DNA from 3 places in the Streptomyces sp. NPDC007917 genome. Region 2 is predicted to be linked to each of the others. Evidence: riboswitches for the same ligand, from Rfam matches in the RefSeq annotation. Region 2 holds a riboswitch; each other region holds the start of a gene.
The links. Region 2 has a riboswitch for S-adenosylmethionine ahead of thrC (threonine synthase). Riboswitches for the same ligand answer to the same signal wherever they lie in the genome.
Positions count from the first base shown of each region.

Region 1: another riboswitch for S-adenosylmethionine. It lies ahead of ACFZDL_RS11540 (aminotransferase class V-fold PLP-dependent enzyme); the one in region 2 lies ahead of thrC (threonine synthase).
Region 3: another riboswitch for S-adenosylmethionine. It lies ahead of ACFZDL_RS46205 (putative leader peptide); the one in region 2 lies ahead of thrC (threonine synthase).

Region 1 covers NZ_JBIBKK010000005.1:255,287-263,177, reverse strand. Annotated here, with positions in the region: gene ACFZDL_RS11565 (NlpC/P60 family protein) at 1-346, opposite strand, end outside; gene ACFZDL_RS11560 (NYN domain-containing protein) at 651-2,012, opposite strand; gene ACFZDL_RS11555 (hypothetical protein) at 2,030-2,275, opposite strand; gene ACFZDL_RS11550 (rhomboid family intramembrane serine protease) at 2,448-3,161, shown strand; gene ACFZDL_RS11545 (Lrp/AsnC ligand binding domain-containing protein) at 3,158-3,439, shown strand; gene ACFZDL_RS11540 (aminotransferase class V-fold PLP-dependent enzyme) at 3,456-4,856, opposite strand; SAM riboswitch class IV at 5,055-5,172, opposite strand; gene trpD (anthranilate phosphoribosyltransferase) at 5,387-6,460, opposite strand; gene ACFZDL_RS11530 (cytochrome bc complex cytochrome b subunit) at 6,683-7,891, opposite strand, start outside.
Region 2 covers NZ_JBIBKK010000008.1:156,704-164,594, forward strand. Annotated here, with positions in the region: gene ACFZDL_RS17825 (ROK family protein) at 1-31, opposite strand, end outside; gene ACFZDL_RS17830 (extracellular solute-binding protein) at 243-1,523, shown strand; gene ACFZDL_RS17835 (DUF3263 domain-containing protein) at 1,655-1,873, shown strand; gene otsB (trehalose-phosphatase) at 1,928-2,770, shown strand; gene ACFZDL_RS17845 (trehalose-6-phosphate synthase) at 2,805-4,265, opposite strand; gene ACFZDL_RS17850 (glucosyl-3-phosphoglycerate synthase) at 4,349-5,323, opposite strand; SAM riboswitch class I at 5,494-5,639, shown strand; gene thrC (threonine synthase) at 5,657-6,943, shown strand; gene ACFZDL_RS17860 (MoaD/ThiS family protein) at 7,033-7,311, shown strand; gene ACFZDL_RS17865 (cold-shock protein) at 7,756-7,891, shown strand, end outside.
Region 3 covers NZ_JBIBKK010000049.1:3,852-11,742, forward strand. Annotated here, with positions in the region: gene ACFZDL_RS46190 (LLM class flavin-dependent oxidoreductase) at 446-961, shown strand; gene ACFZDL_RS46195 (LLM class F420-dependent oxidoreductase) at 1,513-2,436, shown strand; gene ACFZDL_RS46200 (DUF1684 domain-containing protein) at 2,499-3,323, shown strand; SAM riboswitch class IV at 3,411-3,523, shown strand; gene ACFZDL_RS46205 (putative leader peptide) at 3,558-3,674, shown strand; gene ACFZDL_RS46210 (ABC transporter substrate-binding protein) at 3,879-5,495, shown strand; gene ACFZDL_RS46215 (ABC transporter permease) at 5,499-6,458, shown strand; gene ACFZDL_RS46220 (ABC transporter permease) at 6,455-7,378, shown strand; gene ACFZDL_RS46225 (ABC transporter ATP-binding protein) at 7,375-7,891, shown strand, end outside.

The DNA.
Region 1 (7,891 bases), on a different contig from region 2:
GCTGAACGGAGGGGTCGATGCCGCCGGAGCGGTACTGGGCGGTGGCCATCGAACCCAGGCCGTTGCGGAGCTTGTTCAGCTCCTCCTGGCCGCGGGCCACCTTGTCCTGCAGCTCGCCGACCTGCTTCTCCAGCTTCTCTTTCTTCTCCTTGGCGCCGTTGTACTTCTCGGTCGCCTGCTCCGCCTGCTCGTAGAGCTTGTCGACCTGCTCCTTGACGTCCTTCTTGTCCGCCTTGGGCGCGGCCTGTGCGGCCTGGGACGACAGGGCCACGGCCGCCGCGGCCGTCGCGGTGAAGACGGTTACCCGAGTGCGGCTCGGCTGCTTGGGTCGACGGTGGGACGCCACGAAGGCGAGCTCCTTCTTCCTCCAGCCGCCTACCGGGTGAGTGGGGGTCAAGACCCCGGCTCCGCGGAATGCAGCGCACGCGGACTCGGCGGTACCCCCGCTGTCATCCCCTATGGATGATCAACCGCGCGGAGGTTCGAGCTGACCATAGTGACCTCGTCGTGATCCGTTCAAATCCCACCGACAAAAAAGTTGGTCTCCGAGCGCATCTTTTACAAACATCACACATACCGTAACGGTCGGTTGACGCTCCGCAGGCGTCAACAGCCATACGGCGCCCCCTCAGCGCATCGCCTGGAGCCACTCAGGTACGCGCGAGTCGCTTGAGCAACAGAGCGGAGGCGACCGGTCGTGCCCCGGCCTTGGCCACCCCGTCGGCCACCTCACGATCCGTGGAGACCACGACCACCGGCCGGCCCGGCGGCTCCGCCCGCACCAGCTGTCTGATCAGCTCGTCCGCGGTCACCCCCGGCTTGCTGAACAGCACCCTGACCCCGCGCGGCGGCGCCAGCAGCACCGGCGCCGCCAGCTCCGCCCCGTCGAAGACACAGGTCATCTCGGCGCCGGTCTGGGCCGCGAGCACCGCGAGCCCGCCCAGCAGCCGCAGCCGCTGCTTGTCCAGCGGCATCGTCGGATAGCCGGTCTTGGTGACGTTGTAGCCGTCCACCACCAAGTGGGCCTGAGGCAGCGCGAGCAGCTGGTCGAGCAGCGCGGGGTCCATCTCCGACAGCGCCCTGGTCGCTATGTCTTTGGGTGTCATCTTGCCCGGCTCGACCGCGTCCACCGCGTCCGCCGGGCGCATCGACGCGGGTGGCAGCGCCAGTTCGCGCCGTAGCCCCTGCGCCGCGTCCAGCACCGTGTCCAGCAGCAGCCGCACCCGCATGTCCTCGACGCTGCGGCCCTCGCGCGCCGCCCGCCGGCTGGCCTCAAGCGCCGACTCCGTCTCCGCGAGCCGGGCCCGCAGCCGCCGCGCCTCGCCCTCCGCCGTGGCCTGCCGCACCGCGGCCGCCGACCGTACGGACTCCAGCTCGGAGGCGGCCTTGCGCAGCGCCGCCTCGCCGCGCTTGACGTCGCTGAGCGCGCTGCGCAGCTTCCGGTGCAGCGCGTCCGACTCCTTGCGGGCCGCCTCCAGTTCGGCGCGGGACCGCTCGGCCTCCGTGCGCGCCGCGGCCCTGGCCTCGGCCAACTCCTCGCGCAGCCGCCGCAGTTCGCGCTCCGCCTCCTCGCCGGCCCGCTCGGCGGAGGCCCGCTGCGCCTCCTCGCCCGCGGCCTCGACCAGCTTGACCCAGCCGGCCGGCCGCAGCACATAGGCGAGCGCCGCGACATCCACCGGATCGGCGGCGGCCGGCGGCGAGCCGCCCTCGATGGCCTCGGCGAGCTCCTGCTGCGTCTCCCGCAGCCGCCCCGCGATCCGCTGGCGGAAGACCGGATCGGACTCCACGGCCGCGGCCATCGCGTTGCCCGCGAACTTCGCCCGGCGGGTCGGGGTGAAGCGGGCGTACTGCCGCAGCTGGGCGGGCAGCTCGGTGACCGTCAGCCCTCCGAAGGCGTCCGCCACCAGGGCCACGACCCGGCGCCTGACCCCCTCCGGCAGGGGGCGGTCGAGCGCCTCGGCGACGCCCTCGGCGTCACCGGCCGACGCGGGGTCGCCCGTCCGCTCCACCACCTGTCATCGCTCCGTTCTCAGGCGCTCGCGCTCGCGCCCGGACGGTCGACCAGCTCGATCTGGTCGACCGCGTTGCACCAGCGGCAGCGCACCGACTCAATGGTCTCACTGACCACCTCGCGCTCCTCGACCCTGGGCTCCCCGCCGAGGTCGAGATGGACGTACTCGACGGCCTTGGTCGAGCGCGTCACATCGAAACGGGTCAGATTGCCGCACAGAGTGCAGCGCCAGCGGGTCTGGGCTGTCGGCAGGGGCACGGACATGGCGTCGTCGTCCTCAATCTCTTGGTCGCCTTGGTTCCACTGTGGCACTTGGCGTGCTGTAACCCTACGGCCTGAGCCCTGCCCCGCGCCGGGGCCGGTGCGCTCCCCGGTCCGCCCCCGGCGGCGGCGAGGCACTCTGGGCAGGTTGTGCCCGGTACGCCATGATCTGCCCATGATCGAGACGTCGGAAGGGTCCGGCCACCGCCCCCTGATGACTTACGCCCTCATCGCGTCCTGCTGCCTGATCTTCGCCCTCGGGCCGGCCTCCGGCCTCGACCCCGGCTACGGCACGGGAGACGAGCTGCTGCGGGCCCAGACGGGCTACTTCGAGCGCTGGGGGGTGGTGCCGAGCGCCCTGTGGAGCGGTGCGCCCGCGGAGCCGCTGACCCCGCTGACCGCGCTGTTCGTCCACGGCAACTGGCTGCACCTGCTCGGCAACATGCTGTTCCTCTACGTCTTCGGGGCGATGGCCGAGGAGCGGATGGGGCGGATCCACTTCGCTCTCTTCTACCTCGCCACCGGCTATCTGGCGCTGCTCGGCTACGCGGCGGCGCACGCCGGCTCCACCGAGACCCTGGTCGGCGCCTCCGGGGCCATCTCCGGGGTCCTCGGCGCCTTTCTGTGGCTGTTCCCCCGGGCCCGGGTGACCAGCCTCTTCCCGTTTCTGTTCTTCCTGCCGCTGCGCTTCCCCGCCTGGGTGGTGCTGATCTTCTGGGTCGCGCTGCAGTGGCTGGCCGCCCGCGGGGCCGACGACCGGCCCGGCGTCGCCTACCTCGCCCACCTCGTGGGCTTCAGCCTCGGGTTCCTCTACGCGTGGGCCCGCTTCGGGCGGACGACTAGAGTGAGCAGGGCAGTCAGGTCCAGCGAGGGAGAAAGCCAGCCGTGATCACTTCGATCGTGCTCATCAAGACCAGCGTGGACCAGATCCCCGAGATCGCCGAGCAGATCGCCGCGCTCGACGGCGTGAGCGAGGTCTACTCGGTCACCGGGGCGCACGATCTGATCGCGATGGTGCGGGTGGCCCGGCACGACGACCTCGCGGACGTCATCCCGGGCCGGATCAGCAAGGTGCCGGGCGTGGCCTCCACGGAGACCCACATCGCCTTCCGCACCTACTCCCAGCACGACCTCGAGGCCGCCTTCGCGATCGGCCTCGACGGCTGAGGCATCTCGCCGGACGTCAGCCGCGGTCCGGGACGCAGCGCCCGTCCTCGGTGCGGTAGCTCCACTTCGCGCCGTCCCGGACCAGCTCCTTCACCGCGCCGACGAACCGCTCGACGTGCTCGTCCGGGGTGCCCGCTCCGAAGCTGACGCGGATCGCGTTCAGCGACCGCTCCCCCGGCGCGGCCTCCGGGGCGCCGCACTCGCCCGCCTCCCCGGGCTCACCGCCCAGCAGGGTGCGCACCAGCGGATGCGCGCAGAACAGGCCGTCGCGCACGCCGATGCCGTACTCCGCGGAGAGCGCCGCCGCGAAGTGGGAGCTGTTCCAGCCCTCCACGACGAACGAGATGACCCCCACCCGGGGGGCGTCGTCGCCGAACAGCGACAGGACCCGCACCTCGGGCACCTCGGCCAGCCCCGCGCGGACCTTGGCGATCAGCTGCCGCTCCCGCGCCACCAGGGACTCGAACCCGGCCTCGGTCAGCGCCTTGCAGGCCGAGGCGATCGCGTACGCCCCGATGACGTTCGGCGAGCCCGCCTCGTGCCGGGCCTCGGTGGTGTGCCACTCCACGTCCACCCCGCCGTCGTCCGCCCGGGCCACCTTGCGGCTGGCGCCGCCGCCCGCCAGATACGGCCGCGCCTCGCGCAGCCAGTCCGCGCGCCCCGCGAGCACACCGGCCCCGAAGGGCGCGTACAGCTTGTGCCCGGAGAACGCGACCCAGTCGACGTCCAGGGCGGCGATGTCCACGGGGTGGTGCGGTGCGAGCTGCGCGGCGTCCAGCACGATCCGGGCGCCGTGTGCGTGCGCCGCCCGCGCCAGCTCCCGCACCGGCCACAGCTCACCCGTCACATTCGAAGCACCCGTCACGCACACCAGCGCCGCACCGCCCGTGCCCGCCTCGGCCCGCCAGTCGGCCAGCGCCCGCTCCAGCGTCTCGACGGCCTGCCGCGGGGAGCGCGGCGCGCTCAGATAGCCGACCTCGACGCCCTCCCGCTGCTCCCACGGCAGCAGCGAGGCGTGGTGCTCCGTCTCGAACACGAACACCCGGGTGCCCTGGGGGAGCGCGGCGGCGAGGAGGTTGAGCGAGTCGGTGGTGGCGCGGGTGAAGATCACGTGGTCGTCGGGGCGGCAGCCGAGGAAGGCGGCGACATCCTTGCGGCTGTTCTCGAACAGGTCGGTGGACAGCTGCGAGAGATAGCCGGCCCCGCGGTGCACGCTGCCGTAGTACGGGGCGTAGGCCGCGATGTCGTCCCAGACCCGCTGCAGGGCGGGGGCGCTGGCGGCGTAGTCCAGCGCGGCGTAGCCGACCTCGCCGCCGGTGACCAGCGGGACGAGGACATCGCGGCCGAGGACGGGCAGCGGGGAGGGGGTGGCGGTGGTGGCGGCGGGGGCGGTGGAGGCAGCGGCGGTCGCGGACATGGCGAAGTCTCCCGGGAGGACGAAGAGGTGAATGCGTCACGCGCGCAGGCGGCAGCCCGCCGCCGGGCACGTGGAAAAGAAACTCACCGCGCGGACGGGACCGCGCGAGATGAGGGGGAAAGGGGCCGTCGGCCCTAGCGCATTCGCTGCATCACGGAAGAACTCCCTCGACAACCAGGACCCCTGGGTTTCGCGAGGGGTCCGCGCTTGCCGCAGACCTCGCTGCCTGCGGCCTGGTCATCACCCGGGGCACCCCGCCACGGACGGAGGGTTGCCGGACAGCGGGCCGGGGCCGAAGTCGCTGTCGCTCGTGACCTGCGCAGGAGTATGCCATGCCCTGCCACAAACCGAGATCCCTGTCCGCGATACGGACACACCCGCCCGCGAGGGCCCGCCCCGTCCCCCCCGCGCGGCGGAGCCGCGGAACGACAGGGGGGAAGGGGCGGGGAGTGGCGGGGTGGGGAACAGGCACGCCGCGGGCGGCCCGGCGCCGCGGGCCGGGCCGCGTCGCGTCGCGTCGCCAGGGTCGGTTACGCGTTCGTGGCCAGCACCCACCGTTCCAGGGCGGCTCGGGCCTCGCCCGAGTCGATGGATTCGGCCGCCTTCTCGACACCCGCCGCGATGCGCTCCGCGAGGGGCTTGGCGCCCGGTCCGCCCTCCAGTGCGACCAGGGCTGCCGCCGAGTTGAGCAGGACCGCGTCGCGGACCGGCCCGCGCTCGCCCGCGAGCAGCCGCCGGGCGACGTCCGCGTTGTACGAGGGGTCGGCGCCGCGCAGGGCGTCCACCGGGACCAGGCCGATGCCGACGTCGCGCGGGTCGAAGGTCTCCTGGCGTACGGTGCCGCCCTCGACCACCCACACCTGGGAGGTCGAGGTGACGGTCAGCTCGTCCAGGCCGTCGTCGCCGCGGACGACCAGCGCGGAGGTGCCGCGCTCGGCGAGCACGCCGGCCATGATGGGCGCCATGCGGGCGTCCGCGACCCCGGTGGCCTGGGCGCGCACCCGGGCCGGGTTGGTGAGCGGGCCGAGGAAGTTGAAGATGGTGGGGATGCCGAGCTCGCTGCGCGCGGTCCCGACGTGGCGCAGCGAGGGGTGGAACTTCACCGCGAAGCAGAACGTGATGCCGGCTTCCTCGGCGACCTCGGCCACCCGCCGCGGCGTCAGGTCCAGGTTGACGCCGAGCTTGGCGAGGACGTCGGAGGAGCCGCTGGCGGAGGACGCGGCGCGGTTGCCGTGCTTGACCACCTTGGCGCCGGTGCCTGCCACCACGAGCGCGGACATGGTGGAGATGTTGACGGTCTTGGCGCGGTCGCCTCCGGTGCCGACGATGTCGACGGTGGCCCCGGGGACCTCGATCACGTTCGCGTGCTCGTACATGGTGCGGACCAGGCCGGACACCTCCGCGACGGTCGCGCCCTTGGCGCGCAGCGCGACCGCGAAGCCGGCGATCTGCGCGTCGCTGGCCTCGCCGCGCATGATCCGGTCCATGACCCAGGCGGTGTCGTCGGCGGTGAGGTCGTGGCCGAGCAGCAGCGAGTCGAGCACGTCCGGCCAGGTGCGGGCCGTCGCGCGGTTGTCGCCTCCGGCTGGGGTCACAACGTCCATGGTCCGCTCCTGCGTCTCGGCTGGGGAAGGAAGGGTCCGCGCAGTTCAACGGCCCCTGGCAAGCCTATCGGCGCGGGCCGGGCACGCGGCCCCGTGCCCGGGTCCCGGACGCCCCGCGGGAAGCCCGGGTGCCCGGACATGGCCCAGGGCCCCGGCCCGGACCGTGTGGTCCGGGCCGGGGCCCTGGTGTGTGGCGTACAGCTGAGGTGTTCGCTGAGGGGATCAGTGGTGGCCGTGGCCGCTGGTGATCTCCTTGTACTCCTCGACGGTCGGCTTGGGGATCACGTTGTCCCCGCCGTAGTAGCCCTTGGACAGCTTGGCCCGGAGCTTCTGCGAACCCTTTATCTTCCGGCGGACCCCGTTCTCGTCGACCGCGGGGCCGACCTCGTACGGCTTGGGCTGCTCATGCTGGGTGAGCTTGTGCAGGTCCTCCTGCGACAGCGGCTCGTGCACCTCGATGAACTCGCCGTGCGGCAGCCGCTTGATGATGCCGGTCTCGCGGCCGTGCAGCACCTTCTCCTTGTCGCGCCGCTGCAGACCCAGGCAGATCCGCTTGGTGACGATGAAGGCCAGCACCGGGCCGGCGAAGAAGCCGATCCGGACGAACCAGGTGATCGAGTTGATCGACAGGTGGAAGTGGGTGGCCCACAGGTCGTTTCCACCACCGACCAGCATCACCAGGTAGGCGGTCAGCCAGGCGACACCGAAGGCCGTACGGGTCGGGACGTTGCGCGGGCGGTCCAGGATGTGGTGCTCGCGCTTGTCGCCGGTGATCCAGGACTCGATGAAGGGGTAGACCCCGATCGCGAACAGGACCAGCGGGAAGAGCACGATCGGGATGAACACGCCCAGGACGAGCGTGTGGCCCCAGGCGTTGATCTCCCAGCCGGGCATCACACGGACCAGACCCTCGGCGAAGCCCATGTACCAGTCGGGCTGGGCGCCGGTGGACACCTGGTCCGGCCGGTACGGGCCGATGGCCCAGATCGGGTTGATCGTGGCGACCGCGGAGAGGATCGCGATCACACCGAAGACCAGGAAGAAGAAGCCGCCCGCCTTGGCCATGTAGACCGGCAGCAGAGGCATGCCGACCACGTTCTTCTCGGTCTTGCCGGGGCCCGGGTACTGCGTGTGCTTGTGGTAGAAGACCAGGATCAGGTGCGCCACCAGCAGGCCGAGCATGATGCCCGGCAGCAGCAGGACGTGGACCGGGTAGAGCCTGGGGATCAGGTCCATCCCGGGGAACTCGCCGCCGAACACGAACATCGAGATGTAGGTGCCCACGACCGGGATCGACAGGAACACACCCTCGATGAACCGCAGACCGGTGCCGGAGAGCAGGTCGTCGGGGAGCGAGTAGCCGGTGAAGCCGGTCAGCATGCCGAGGAAGAACAGCAGGAAGCCGAAGAGCCAGTTGATCTCGCGCGGCTT
Region 2 (7,891 bases):
CGCCCACATCGAGGGCGATGACGTGTTTCACGGGGACAGTCTCGCGCGATCCCCCGTAAGAGGTCTAGTCCACTCGCCGTTCGCGCGGTCGACTAGGCTCCGGTTGTCCGCGTAAAGATGAAGTTCGATACCGAAGCGATATCCGTATGGTGTAGACCCTGTGGAGGTATGCGGGGCAGACTCGCTCGACCCTCCTGGGACCAGCCAGGAGGACAGTCAATCCACGAGGGTGGGGAAGAGCAGTGCAGCGTCGGCGGTTCTTGGGTCTGACGGCGGCGGGGGCCGTGACGGCGGCGATATCGCCCGCGCTGACCGCGTGTGGGAACGAGAGCCCGGGCTCGGGCGAGGTCACCCTGAAGGTGGTGGCGGCCGACTACGGCGACAGCGCGGCCAACAGCTCCCAGAAGTACTGGGACAACCTGGCCAGGGAGTTCGAGGCCCAGCACGAGAACATCAAGGTCGACGTCACGATCCTGAGCTGGACCGAGATCGACAAGAGCGTCGCCGACATGGTCAAGCGCGGCGAGGCCCCGGACATCGCGCAGATCGGCGCGTACGCCGACTTCGCCGCCGCGGGCAAGCTCTACCGCGCCGACCAGATGCTCTCCATCCCCACCCAGGCCGGGTTCATCGAGTCGATCGTGCAGGCGGGCGAGGTCAAGCGGGTGCAGTACGGGCTGCCCTTCGTCTCCAGCGCCCGGCTGTTCTTCTACAACAAGAAGCTGTTCGACGAGGCCGGCGTCGCCTCGGTCCCGGAGACCTGGGCCGAGCTGAAGGACGCCGCGACCAAGCTCAAGTCGATCGGCGTGAAGATCCCCTACGGCCTGCCGCTCGGCCCCGAGGAGTCGCAGGGCGAGGCCATGATGTGGATGCTCGGCGGCGGTGGCGGCTACACCGACAGCAACGGCAGCTACACCATCGACTCGACCCAGAACATCAAGACCCTCGAGTGGCTGCGCGACGAGCTGGTCGGCGAGGGCCTCACCGGCCCCGACGACCCGGGCCGCACCAACCGCCAGGACATTTTCGACGCCTTCACGCGCGGCGAGGTCGGCATGCTCAACGGCCACCCGACCCTGATGCAGCAGGCGGACGGCCACGGCATCGAGTACGGCACCGCGCCGCTGCCCGGCCGCACCGGGAAGTCCAGGGCCACCATGGGCGTCGCCGACTGGGTCATGGCCTTCAAGCAGAACGGCAACCGCCGGCAGGCCGGGCTCTTCCTGGACTTCCTCTACACCGAGAAGAACGTGCTCGACTTCACCACCCAGTACGACCTGCTGCCGGTGACCACCAAGGCCTCCGAGACGATGCGCGGGGACCGCAAGTACAAGCGGCTGTGGAAGTTCCTCGACGAGCTGGGGACGGCGCAGTTCTACCCGGTGGACAAGACGTCGTGGGCGTCGGTCCAGTCGGACCTGAAGAAAAAGCTCGGTTCGACGGTCGCCAAGGGCGGCGACCCGGCGGGCGTGCTCAGTGAGATCCAGCGCCAGGCCGACGCGCTGGAGACCGCGAAGGGCTAGCGATGCACGGCGAGCAGGACCGGCACGGCGAGGCGGGGGACAGGGACGCGGAGGACCACGCGGCCGGGACCCCCGGCGGCGCGGCCGGGACCTCCGACGGGACGGCCGGGCCCCCCGGCGGCGCGGCCGGGCTGTCCGAGCGGGACCGGGCCGTGCTCGCCGTGGAGCGGCGTGGCTGGCCGGGGCCCGGCGCCAAGGAGCGCGCGATACGCGAACAGCTCGGCATCTCGCCGACCCGCTACTACCAGCTCCTGAACGCCCTCCTCGACGACCCCCGCGCCCTCGCCCACGACCCGGTGACCGTCAACCGCCTGCGCCGGCTGCGCGAGGCGCGGCGCGGGCGCCGCTGACCGGACCGCCCACAACCCCACCCCGACGGCCCCCGCGGCGATAGGGTCGGCCGCATGGGCAGCCACCCTCTTCCCGTACCCACGACAGCGGCCGGCCGTGACGGCCTCGCGGCGATCCTCCAGCGGCCCGGCGAGTCCGTCGTCGCCCTCGACTTCGACGGCACCCTCGCCCCCATCGTCCCCGACCCCGACCAGGCGCGCGCCCACCCCGGCGCCGCGCCCGCGCTCTCCCGGCTCGCCCCGCGGCTGCGCTCCGTCGCGGTGATCACCGGCCGTCCGGCCGCCCTCGCCGTGGAGTACGGCGGCTTCGCCGGGCCCGCCGGCCTCGACCACCTGGTGGTCCTCGGCCACTACGGCGCCGAGCGCTGGGACGCCGCCGGCGGTGAGGTCATCGCCCCGCCCCCGCACCCGGGCGTCGCGGCGGCCCGGGCCGAACTCCCGGACGTGACCGCCGCGGTCGGCGAAGCGCGCGGCGCCACCGTGGAGGAGAAGGGGCGCGCCGTCGCCGTCCACACCCGCCGCGCCGCCGATCCGCAGGGCGCCTTCGAGGCGCTGCGCGAGCCGCTGCGCCTCCTCGCCGAGCGGCACGGGCTGATCGTCGAGCCCGGCCGTCTGGTGCTCGAACTGCGCCCGCCGGGCATGGACAAGGGCGTCGCCCTCACCGAGTACGTACGGGAGACCGGGGCCTCGGCGGTGCTCTACGGGGGCGACGACCTGGGCGACCTGGCCGCGTTCGCGGCGGTGGAACAGCTCAGGGCGCGGGGGGTGCCCGGGCTGCTGGTGTGCAGCGGCTCCACCGAGGTCACCGAGCTGGCCCGGCGGGCCGACCTGGTGGTCGACGGCCCGGCGGGGATCGTGGACCTGCTGACGGCCCTGGCCGAGGCGGTCGGGGACTGAGACCGCCGCGAGCCGTGGGCTTCGGGCGCGGGCGTCAGCCCTCCGTCAGCGCCCGCAGCTGCGCCAGGAACCACTGCGCGGGCGGCAGCGCGGTCGCGGCGGTCGCCAGCCGCTTCGTACGCTCCGCCCGCTCGCCGTCCCCCATCGACAGCGCCTCGTGCAGCGCCCGCGCCGTCGCCTCGATGTCGTACGGGTTGACCACCAGCGCGTCGTCGCCCAGCTCCGCGTACGCCCCGGCCTCCCGCGACAGCACCAGCGCGCAGCCCCGCTCGGAGACCACCGGCACCTCCTTGGCGACCAGGTTCATCCCGTCCCGGATCGGGTTGACCAGGGCCACGTCCGCCAGCCGGTAGGCGGCGAGCGAGCGCGCGAAGTCGTCCTTCACATGGAGGGCGACCGGCTGCCAGCCCTCCGTGCCGTACTCGGCGTTGATCCCGTCGGCGACCCGCCGCACCTGCTCCGTGTAGTCGCGGTAGACGGCCAGGTCCTGGCGGGAGGGGTAGGCGAAGGCCACGTGCACCACGCGCCCCCGCCACTCGGGGCGGGTCTCCAGCAGCCGCCGGTAGGCCAGCAGCCCGCGGACGATGTTCTTGGACAGCTCGGTGCGGTCCACCCGCACGACGGTCCTGCGCCCGGGGCCGATCTGCTCGCGCAGGGCGGCCAGCCGCTCGTCGACGTCCGCGGCCCGCGACCGCTTCCGCAGGAAGTCCGCGTCCGCTCCCAGGCCGTGCACGCCCAGCCGGGTCTCGCGCCCGTCCAGGCGCACGGACAGCCGCGCGCCGTCCCGCACCACCTCCGCGCCGAGCACGGCCGCGGCGCAGTCGGCGAAGGCCAGGGCCCAGCGCTCGGTGAGGAACGCGGCGCGGTCACCGCCGAGGATGCCGCGCAGCACGCCCGCCGCCACATCGTCCGGCAGCAGCCGGTAGTAGTCCGGGGGCGCCCAGGGGGTGTGCGAGAAGTGGCCGATCCGCAGGTCGGGCCGGCGCTCGCGGAGCAGCCCCGGCACCAGCGCCAGGTGGTAGTCCTGGACCAGCACGGCGGCGCCGTCGGCGGCCTCCTGGGCGAGGGCGTCCGCGAAGGCCGCGTTGTACGCCTGGTAGGCGTCCCACTGGGCGCGGAACTCCGCGCCGAAGACCGGCTCCAGCGGCGTCTGGTAGAGCAGGTGGTGGACGAACCACAGCACCGAGTTCGCGATGCCGTTGTACGCGGCGTCGAAGACCTCCGGCGCGATGTCGAGCATCCGCACCAGCTGCCCGCCGGTGTCGCCGGCGTCCAGATGCCCGGTCCCGGCGCGCCGGGCCGCCTCGCGGTCGCCGTCGCCGAGCGCCGCGCAGACCCATACGGCCCCGGCGTCCGGCCCTATCGCACTGAGACCGGAGACCAGCCCGCCGCCGCCGCGCCTGGCGTCGAGCGAACCGTCCTCCCGCAGGGTGTACGAGACCGGGCCGCGGTTGGACGCGACCAGGACCTGTGCAGCGCTGTGCTCAGAGGCCATGTCGCGTACCTAGCCACCTCACGAGTCGCGCAAACGTGTGTACGGTCTCTTGCCCCGGACAGCGGCACCGGGGCGGCCGGGCGTCACGCCGCCCACCGCTCCGCGTACTCCGGGATCTCGATCATCGGCGGCCGCTCCTCCGTGTCCACATCGCTCGTCCGCGCCACGAAACCGGCCTCGCCCCGGTCGAACTGGGTCAGCCGCGGCCGCACCAGATGCCCGCGGGCCAGCCGAAGCTGGGCCGTGCGGTAGATCGTGGCTGCCATCCGGCCGAGCGCCTGCGGGTCCTGGTGGCGGTGTTTGCGCACCCCGAGGTCCACCTGGGCGAGCCCGTCGAGCCCGACCGTGTGCAGCGAATCGATCAGAATGGCGAGCTCCACCCCGTATCCGACGGGGAAGGGCAGCCGCTCGAGCAGCGAGCGGCGCGCCGCGTACTCGCCGCCGAGCGGCTGGACGAAACCGGCCAGCCGCGGCCAGTGCAGATTGAGCAGCGGCCGGGCGACCAGCTCGGTGACCCGCCCGCCCTGGCCGGCCGCCCCGCCGGAGGCGGGTGCGCCGAGCCCGGGGCCGAGCGGCCGGTCGTACATCCCCTTCACCAGGTGCACGTCCGGGTCGGTCAGCAGCGGGCCGACGACCCCGGAGACGAAGCGGGCGTCGAATTCCCGCAGGTCGGCGTCTATGAAGCAGATGATGTCGCCGCTGGTCGCCAGCAGCGAGCGCCACAGCACCTCGCCCTTGCCGGGCAGCGCCGGCAGCTCGGGCAGCAGGGAGTCGCGGTGCACGACCCTCGCCCCGGCCGCCGCGGCGACCTCGGAGGTGCGGTCGGTGGACCCGGAGTCCACCACCACCAGCTCGTCGACCAGCGGCGCGGCCTGGCCCATCAGCTCACGGCGTATGGTCGCGGCGATCTCGCCGACCGTCGCCTCCTCGTTGAGGGCGGGCAGCACGACGCTCACGGTCCGGCCCGTGGCGCGCTTGGCGGCCAGCAGCCGGTCGAGCGGACGGTCGTCGGCGGACCAGGACCGCTCCTCCAGCCAGCGTTCCACCTCTTCCAGCACGGCCATGCCTCCCTGTTGTGCTCCGCACACGTCAGCTGTGATCCATCTCGCGCTTCGGACGACTGTCTTAACCATCCGGGTCTTCGGTTACAGTCTTGAACAGCGCACGTGACCGCCCTGTATCGGGGGTCCCGGTGCGACAAACACGCCGGGGCAGCCCGACGTCATACCGCTCATCCAGAGGGGCAGAGGGATCCGGCCCGTTGAAGCCCCGGCAACCCTCCAGCCGGTCCTGATTCTTCACCGAAGCGGGGCCCCGGCTTGGGAAGGTGCCAATTCCGGCTCGCGGCGAGACGCGCCGTGAGGAAGATGAGGAGAAAGGGCCTCGCCTCCATGGCTGTGCAAGCTGTTGAAAGCTCGACCACCTCTTCCGTCTCGCTCGGCCCCGCCGTCGCCCTGTCCTGTCGCGAGTGCGGTGAGCGCTTCCCCCTCGGCCCCATCTTCGCCTGTGCGGAGTGTTTCGGACCGCTCGAAGTCGCGTACGACCTGCCGACCGGCGACCCCGAGGGGCTGCGCAAGCGGATCGAGGCCGGGCCGAACAACATCTGGCGCTACGCCCCGCTGCTGCCCGTCCCGGCGGACGTGGCCGACAAGCCCAATCTGAACCCCGGCTTCACCAAGCTGGTGAAGGCCGACAACCTGGCCCGCGAGCTGGGTGTGACCGGCGAGCTGCACATCAAGGACGACTCCGGGAACCCGACGCACTCCTTCAAGGACCGCGTGGTCGCCCAGGCCGTCGAGGCCGCCCGCGCCTTCGGCTTCACCACTCTCTCCTGCTCCTCCACCGGCAACCTCGCGGGCGCGGTCGGCGCCGCGGCCGCCCGCGCCGGGCTGCGCTCGTGCACCTTCATCCCGCACGACCTGGAGCAGGGCAAGGTCGTCATGGCCGCGGTCTACGGCGGTGAGCTGGTCGCCATCGAGGGCACGTACGACGACGTCAACCGCTTCTGCAGCGAGCTGATCGGCGACCCGGCGGGCGAGGGCTGGGGCTTTGTCAACGTCAACCTGCGCCCGTACTACGCGGAGGGGTCCAAGACCCTCGCGTACGAGATCTGTGAACAGCTCGGCTGGCGGCTGCCGGACCAGCTCGTCATCCCGATCGCGTCCGGTTCGCAGCTCACCAAGATCGACAAGGGGCTGAAGGAGCTCATCGCGCTCGGCCTGGTCGAGGACAAGCCGTACAAGATCTTCGGCGCCCAGGCCGAGGGCTGCTCCCCGGTCTCCACCGCCTTCAAGGCCGGCCATGACGTGGTGCGGCCGCAGAAGCCGAACACCATCGCCAAGTCGCTGGCGATCGGCAACCCGGCGGACGGGCCGTATGTGCTGGACATCGCGCGCCGTACGGGCGGGGCGGTGGAGGACGTGAACGACGAGCAGGTCGTCGACGCGATCAAGCTGCTGGCCCGTACGGAGGGGATCTTCGCGGAGACCGCGGGCGGGGTGACCCTGGGCGTGACGAAGAAGCTCCTCGAGAACGGGGTGCTGGACCCCGCCCTCACCACCGTCGTGCTCAACACCGGAGACGGCCTCAAGACACTCGACGCGGTCGCCCCGACGAGTGGGCCCACGGCGGTGATCCGCCCGAGTCTCGACGCGTTCCGCGAGGCTGGTCTGGCCTGAACCGGCCCGGCTCACACCAGCTGGCTTGAATTCGCCCCTCGAATTCGCCCTCGCTTCCCGCAGCACTTCCGACAGAAGGTGAAACCCTCATGAGCGTCAATGTCCGGATCCCCACCATCCTGCGCACCTACACCGGCGGGCAGGCCGAGGTCAGCGCCGAAGGGGCGACCCTTGCCGAGGTCCTGGCCGACCTCGACCGCAACCACCAGGGCATCGCGGCCCGCGTCCTGGACGACACCGGCAAGCTGCGCCGTTTCGTGAACGTCTACGTCAACGACGACGACGTGCGCTTCGCGGAGGGCCTGGAGACGGCGACCCCGGACGGCGCCGGTGTCTCGATCATTCCGGCGGTCGCGGGCGGCTGCTGAGCCGGTCATCACCCGCGCTGACCCCGGGTTAAACGGAATCCGCGACCCCGGGTTAAACGGAATCGCCCCGTCCTGATAGAAACGGACGGGGCGATTCCGTGTGTGGAACCGCGATACAGTTAAACCGTTCTCCTCCTGTCGGCCCCGCGCCGACCACATATGAGAACTCGTCAACTTGTGCGCAAGGTGTGCGCGCGAATTGCCGGGTTGATCCCCTATGTCCGGCCCGGCTTGCCCCGGATTCGCTGGAATTCGCCGCTTATTACCGTTCGACCGTCGCCAGAATTCTCGTCCGATTGACCTGTTGCACAGGGCAGTGGGACAGATACATTCAGCGGCGGTCGACGCGTTCCGGCGCACACCCCCCTCGACTCGGGGGGTGAGGTCTGACCCGGGTCCGCGGAGTGCGGTCCTGCGCAAGGGCCAGCAATAGGGGAGTTAGGAATGGCTCAGGGCACCGTCAAGTGGTTCAACGCGGAGAAGGGGTACGGCTTCATCGCGGTCGACGGTGGTGCGGACGTGTTCGTCCACTACAGCGCGATCCAGATGGACGGTTACCGCACCCTCGAGGAAGGCCAGC
Region 3 (7,891 bases), on a different contig from region 2:
AGCCGTCGAACGGCGATCAGCGACAGACCTGGTCGAACTGGTCGGCGCGGCGGCTCACCCAGAACGGGTCGAGCAGCACCGTGTGCACCGGGCCAGTGGTCTCCATGACCGGATCAAAGCACAACGGGAAAGATGCGTCCACCATGCGCCCCAGCGGATGAGATGCACCTTGGCCATGGTCGACCTTGACACTCACAGGGGCGGGCGACGTACGTTGAACGGGAAAGTTCCTGACAGGTGGAGGGTTTGATGCACGTACTGGGCGCGGCACCGCGCGGTGCGTGCGCCAGTGCACGGCTGATCACCCGGCGGCATGTCGACTACTGCCGTACCTCCTCCGCCGTCTGTCCTTCCGTACACGCTTGACCCCTGCCGGCCGTCCCGCCGGCCGTCTCGTCGCGGCCCTGTGGCCGCGAGTTCTCGTGTTTCCCGGAAGGAACTCCCCTTGCCCGGCCCCTCCCTGCACCTCGCCGTCGAGATCGACGGCGACGGCGCCCACCCCGCGGCCTGGCGCCGCGCCGCCCACTCGCCCGACCAGTTGCTCACCCCGCGCCGCGTGGCCCAGGTCGCCGCCATCGCCGAGAACGCCGGGTTCACCCTGATCACCCTGGATGACGGCGTACTGCCGCCCGGCGCCTCACCAAACCCCGTGGGCCGTATCGGCGCGGTCGAGCGGGCGACCTTCGTCGCGGCGTCCACCAGCACCATCGGGATCGCGCCCGTCGTCCCCGTCACGTATGCCCAACCCTTCCATGTCTCAGCCAAGTTGGCGTCCCTGGACCACATCTCCGCCGGCCGCGCCGGGTGGGTGGTGACGGAGGAGGAACGTCCCGAGGCGGCCCGCGCCTGGGGACGCCCCCTGGTCGCCGACGCGGCCGCGCGGGCGCGGGAGCGACGTCGACCTCGCCCCCACCCTGCCGCGCAGCGCCCAGGGCCACCCCGTGATCTTCCAGGCCGGTGACTCCGGCGAGGGGCGCGACTTCGCCGCACGCAACGCCGACGTCATCTTCTCCGCGCACGGCAACGACTTCGACGACGCACTGGCTTTCGCCGACGACATCCGGCGCCGGCTGCGGGCGGTCGGCCGGCCACAGCGACGCCGACGGGCCGCTGCCGAAGGAGGATCCGGTCGTCACCGAGAACGACGGCTCCTTCGGCGCCCGGCGCATCACCGATCCGCGCGCGGTCGTGGCCGAATGGCGGGCGAGGCAGAGGCGCACGGCTGGTCGCTGCGCGAGACCGCCATCGCGCTCGGCCCGCAGCGCGGGCACGTCGGCACCCCGTCCCGGAACTGCAGGAACGCGGGATCTACCGCACCGAGTACACCGGCACCACCCTGCGCGAGAACCTCGGCCTGCGCGCACCCCTCGCGCACCGGTCCGCGCCGGACCGACGGCAGGCGGGCTGAGCACCGGGACGGCCCTTCCACTCAGGACTGAGTACACATGACTGACAAGAAGCTGTCACACACGGACCGGAATGCGGGTCCGGCCGACGCCCGTTCTGACTGACATGACTGTTGGAGTAGCGCTCAACGCGTCCGACGCGCCGAACCAGGTCGACGCCACCGTACAACTGGCCCAGGAAGCCGCGGGCGCCGGTCTGCAGTCGGCCTGGTTCGGGCAGACCTTCGGCGCGGACTCACCCCAGCTCGCGGCGATCGTCGGACGCGAGGCGCCCGGACTGCAGGTCGGGACCTCCGCGATCCCCGTCTTCGGCCGCCACCCGCTGCTGGTCTCCAGCCAGGCCCAGACCGCCCAGGCCGCGACCCACGGCCGCTACCACCTCGGCCTGGCCCTGGGCACGAAACTGCTGACGGAGACCGGCTTCGGCCTGCCCTTCGAACGCCCCATCGCCCGCCTGCGTGAATTCCTCACCGCACTGCGGCAGTTGACCGAGACCGGCACGGCCGATTTCCACGGTGAGCTGATCACCGCGACCACCCCGGTCCCGGCGCGGGTACCAGGTGCCGAGAGCGGCGTCCCCGTGCTGGTCGCCGCGATGGGGCCGCAGGCGCTGCGGGTCAGCGGTGGGCTGGCGGACGGAATCCTGCCCTACCTGGCGGGACCGCGCGCCCTGGCGGACCACATCGTGCCCGCCCTGACCGCAGCCGCCGAGGCCGCCGGCCGCCCCGCGCCCAGGGTCGTGGCCCTGGTACCCGGGGTGGTCACCGACAACGTGGAGGCGGTGCGGGCCAAGGCCACCGAGAACCTCGCGTTCTACGAACAGATCCCGTCCTACGCCCGGGTCATCGAACTCTCCGGCGGCCGGCGGGCCGCCGACCTGGCCGTGATCGGCGACGAGAAGACCGTCGAGGCCGAGGTACGCCGTTACCGCGACGCCGGCGCCACCGAGGTCGTGTTCACGGGCACTGAGATCGCGGGAGAAGCCGACCGCCGACGCACCTGGCGACTCCTCGGCGAACTGGCCCGCTGAGCACGCCGGTCGAACCGACGGCCCGACCGGCCCCACTGCACCCCTGTGACGAAGGAGAACTCATGACCACCGAGGCCACCACGACCGACTTCCGTGCCTTCACCGAGAACTGGCTGGAGTGGCACCGCGCCCAGGAGGCCCGGCTCGCCGACCCGCACGGGTTCCTGGCGATCACCGGCCTGCACTGGCTCGACGACCGGCCCCAGCGCTTCGCCGACGCGCCCGGCGCGTGGCGCACCGGCCCCGACGGGGTCGTCGTAGACCTCGACGACGACGAGGAACTGGTCGTCGACGGAACGCCGGTGCACGGGGAACACCACTTCGGCGTCCTTCCCGAACGCGGCAGCGTCGACGCCGTGTGGGGAGACGCCGTCATCGAGGTCGCCAAGCGCGGCGGCAACGACATCGTGCGCCCCCGGCACCCGGACGCGCCGCTGCGCACGGCCTTCACCGGAACGCCCGCCTACGCCCCCGACCCGCGCTGGGCCGTGACGGGCCGCTACATCCCCTTCGACACGCCGCGGCCGACCACCGTGGGCGCCGCGGTCGAGGGCCTTGAGCATGTGTACGACGCTCCGGGCAGGATCGAGTTCGAGCTGGACGGGCGCCCGCTGTCGCTGACCGCGTTCCCCGGCCATGGTGCGGGCCGGCTGACGGTGCTGTTCACCGACGAGACCTCCGGGGTCACCACCTACGCCGCCAACCGGGCCCTCGCCCTGGAGCCGCCCGCCGCCGACGGCACGGTCGTCCTGGACTTCAACCGCGCCACGAACCTGCCGTGCGCCTACACAGACCTGGCCACCTGCCCGCTGCCCCCGGCCGAGAACCGGCTGCCGGTGGCGATCGAGGCCGGCCAGAAGATCCCCCGCGAGCGCGGCGGTTCCTGAGCCGGACCCGGTGCCGGTCCCACTGCCCCTGCGGGCGTCGCTTTCCGGCATTGACGTACGACAAGAGCCCTCCGTACGATCACGAACGGCATTGAGTGTCAGCGTCAAGCCCTGGCTCGCTGACCGGCAACCCTCCCGCGCGGTGGGGTGCTCCAGGTGAAAGCCCGGCGGGATCACCGACGATCCCGCAAGCGCGTGGCCCCGTGACCGGGGCCGGAAATGGGGAGGATCGGCATGCGGCACGGTGGTGACCTCAGCGCTCGCTTCGCCGGCGCCACCGTGTTCTCCCGGTTCTCGCGCCGGCGCCACATCGACCTCAAGCGCTCGACCAGCTGTCTCTGTCAGGCCTGACGGCCCCTTCCGCCGCCGGTCGTAGTCCGGGCACGCGCCAGTCGTCACCGCACCCGCCTGCGGCTGCCCCCCGCTCCCCCCTGATCCCTGTCTGCACAGCGCCTCCCCGCCACCGGTCTTGTACCGGCCGGGGCCGCACACCCATGCACGGTCGTGCCTTGTACGGCGCCTCCATGCCTGGTGACACGAGTAGGAGAACCCTCCGTGAACGCACTTCCGGCTTTCAGAGCCCCCCGCTGGGCGCCCCTCGCCGCCCTGCTGACCACCAGTGTTCTGCTGACCGCCTGCGGTTCGGGCGACAACTCCAGTAGCGGAAGCAGCCGGCCGAAGTCCGGCGGCACCCTGACCTTCGCGGTGGGTTCCGACGCCGGCTGCGTGGATCCACAGCAGGTCGGCAGCAACGAGAGCATCTACTCGGTGCGCCAGACCGTGGACTCCCTGACCGACCAGGACCCCAGGACCGGCAAGATCGTGCCGTGGCTCGCCAAGAGCTGGGACATCAACGCCGACGCCACGGAGTTCACCTTCCATCTGCGCTCGGGCGTCACCTTCAGCGACGGCTCCCAGCTGACCGCACAGGTGGTCAAGGACAACTTCGACGCGGTGCCGAAGCTCGGCGCCCTCGGGGTCCTCGCCCAGGGCTATCTCAGCGGCGTCAAGAGCACCACCGCGGTGGACCCGCTCACCGTCAAGGTGACCTTCAAGGAGCCCAACGCCCAGTTCATCCAGGCGACTTCGACCCACTCGCTGGGCATCGAGTCGTCGGCGAGCGTGAAGAAGACCCCGCAGCAGAAGTGCAGCGACGGTGTGATCGGGTCGGGGCCGTTCGTGCTCAAGCAGTACGTCCAGAACCAGTCGATCACCCTGGCCAAGCGCACCGGATACGCCTGGGGCTCCTCGCGGTGGGCCAAGAAGGGCGAGGCCTACCTGGACAAGCTGGTCTTCAAGGTCGTCCCCGAGGCGGGGGTGCGGGCGGGCAGCCTCCAGTCCGGGCAGGTGGACGCGATCAGCAGCGTCGGCAAGGCCAACGAGGCGGCGCTCGGGGGCGGTCACGTCACCCTGCTGCGCCGGGCCAACCCCGGTGTGGTCTTCGGGCTCGGCGTCAACAACTCGCGGCCAGTGCTGAAGGACGTGAAGGTGCGTCAGGCGATCCTGGCGGCCATCGACCGCAAGCAGATCGCCGACACCGTGTTCCCGACCGGCACCCAGCCGGCGACCAGCGTCCTGGCGCACACCACGCCCGACTACACCGACCTCTCCTCGGACCTCGCCTTCGACGCGGCCAAGGCGAAGTCCCTGCTGGAAGCGGCCGGCTGGAAAGCCAGTGGTGACGGCATACGCGCCAAGGACGGCAAGAAGCTGAGCCTGACCATCAGCTGGTTCCCCAACGCCGCCACCAACCAGCCTGCACTGGAGCTGGTCCAGCAGCAGTTGAAGGCCGTCGGGATCGACGTGGTGCTCAAGCAGGGTCAGGTCAGCCAGTTCGCCACCACGCTCCAGGGCGGTGACTTCGACCTGGTGTGGAGCAACGTGACCCGCTCCGACCCGGACATCCTGCGAACCTCCTTCTCCAGCCGGCTGGCCAACTTCTACCGCGTTCCCGCCACTTCCCTGGACACGGCGCTGTCCGGCCAGGCTGCGACCACGGACACCGCCAAGCGCGAGCGGTTGGTGGACGAGGCACAGAAGCTGATCGTGCAGAGCGCGTACAACGTGCCGGTGGTGGAACTCCAGACCCAGCTGGCCGTGTCGAAGAAGGTGCACAGCCTCGACTTCGACTCGGGCAGCCGCATCCAGTTGCACGACACCTGGATCGGCTAGCGCATGCGCCGCTATGTGATCAAGCGACTGGCGCAGGCAGTCGGGGTGCTGTGGGCGGCGTACACGGTGTCGTTCCTGGTACTGAACTGGCTGCCCGGTGACCCGGTCACCGCGATGGCCAGTGCCGGGATGGACTCGGGGGACGTCGACCCGGCCCGGCTGGCCGCGCTGCGGCACGAGTACGGCTTCGACAAGCCGGTGCTGGTGCAGTACGCCGACTATCTGGGACGGGCGGTGAGCGGGGACTTCGGCGACTCGGTCGCCACCGGCCGTCCGGTCACCTCGACGCTGGCCGACGCGCTGCCGCAGACCCTCCAACTGACCGGTGCCGCCCTGTTGTTGGCGGTGCTGCTCGGCGGTGGTCTGGCGGTGCTGGCGACCTACACCGCTCGGCGCTGGCTGCGGCAGCTGCTGCTGTCGTTGCCGCCGCTGGGGGTGTCCGTCCCGACCTTCTGGGTGGGGCTGCTGCTCGTCGAGACGTTCTCCTTCCGGCTGCACTGGTTCCCCGCGTTCGGCAACGGCGGCCTGAAGGGGCTCGTGCTACCGGCCCTGACGCTGGCGGTCCCGGCCGGCGCGCAGATCGCCCAGGTGCTCGCCAAGAGCCTGCTCACCGCATTGGACCAGGCGTATGTGGAGACCGCGCGGGCCAAGGGCGCCGACCGGTGGCGGGTGCATCTGCGGCACGCCCTGCGCAACGCGTCCCTGCCGGCGCTGACGGTCGTCGGCCTCCTGGTGGGGCAGCTGATCGCCGGTTCGGTGGTCGTCGAGACGGTGTTCTCCCGCGACGGCCTCGGCCGCGTCACCGCGGCGGCGGTCACGGCCCAGGACATCCCGCTGGTCCAAGGGGTGGTGGTGTTCGGGGCGCTGATCTTCGTGACGACGAACCTGGTCATCGACCTGGTCTATCCGCTCCTGGACCCGCGGATCATGGTGGCCTCGGACAGAAGGGCGGCACTCGCATGAGCCAGAGCCTTGTCGACGACCCGGCCGAGGCGGCGCTGGGACTGGCCCGCCCGGTCGAGGCGGGGCCGGGGCCGGAGCCGGGACACCGCGTGGACGTACGGCGGCTGCTGCGCTTCGTGGTGCGCCGCCCGGGTCTGCTGCTGTCGGTGGTCGTCCTCGTGCTGGTGGTACTGGCCTCGTTCTGGCCCGACCTGTTCACCTCGCAGGACCCTCTGAAGGGCGTGCCGTCGCAGAACTTCCGCGGCCCGAGCGGCAGTCACTGGTTCGGCACCGACGAACTGGGCCGCGATGTGTTCTCGCGGGTCGTCCATGGTGCCCAGCTGTCCCTGAAGGCCACGCTGATCGCGGTGCTGGTGGCGTTCGTGGTCGGCGGGCTGCTCGGGGTGGTCGCCGGGTTCGTGGGCCGCTGGGTGGACGACGTGCTGATGCGCTTCGTCGACGTGCTGCTGTCCATCCCCGCGCTGTTCATGTCCCTGGCCCTGGTCACCGCGCTGGGCTACGGCACGGTGAAAGTGGCGGTCGCGGTCGGCATCGCCAGCGTCGCAGCGTTCGCCCGAGTGGCGCGCGCGGAGGTGCTGCGGGTGCGGCAGGCGGTGTTCGTGGAGGCGTCGCGCGCGAGCGGGGCCCGCTGGTACTCGGTACTGGGCCGGCATGTGCTGCCGGGCGCGGCGGGCCCGGTGATCGTGCTGGCCACCCTCGACTTCGGCTCCTCCATCCTGGCCGTGTCGGCTCTGAGCTTCCTCGGCTACGGCGCTCCCCCGCCGGCCCCGGAATGGGGCACGTTGATCTCCGACGGCCGCAACTACCTCGCCAACGCCTGGTGGCTGACAGCACTGCCCGGGCTGGCGATCGCCGCGACCGTGCTGGCCACCAACCGCATCGCACGGGCGCTGGACGGCGAATGGTCCCGGCAGCGATGACCGACGAACGTGAGAACGGTGAGGACGTGACCACACCACTGCTGGAGATACGCGGCCTGTCGGTGTCGTACCGCACCCGGGGCGGCACGGTCGAGGCCGTCCGGGGCGTGGACCTCGACGTGTGGCCGGGACAGGTGACGGCGGTGGTCGGCGAGTCCGGCTCCGGCAAAAGCACGACCGCGCACGCCATCACCCGGCTCCTGTCGGCGAACGGCCGTATCGACGCGGGCACAGTCCGCTTCGGCCGGCACGATCTCGCCACCCTGTCGGAGGCGGAACTGCGCACCGTACGCGGAGCACGGATCGGACTGGTCCCCCAGGACCCGACCGTCTCCCTCAACCCGGTCAAGCGGATCGGCGACCAGGTCGCCGAGGTGCTGCGCATCCATGGTCTGGCGACCCGCCGATCGGCTCCCGCCGAGGCGGTCGCCGTGCTGGACCGGGCCGGGCTGCCCGACGCGGCCGTCCGGGCCCGGCAGTATCCGCACGAACTGTCCGGCGGCATGCGGCAAC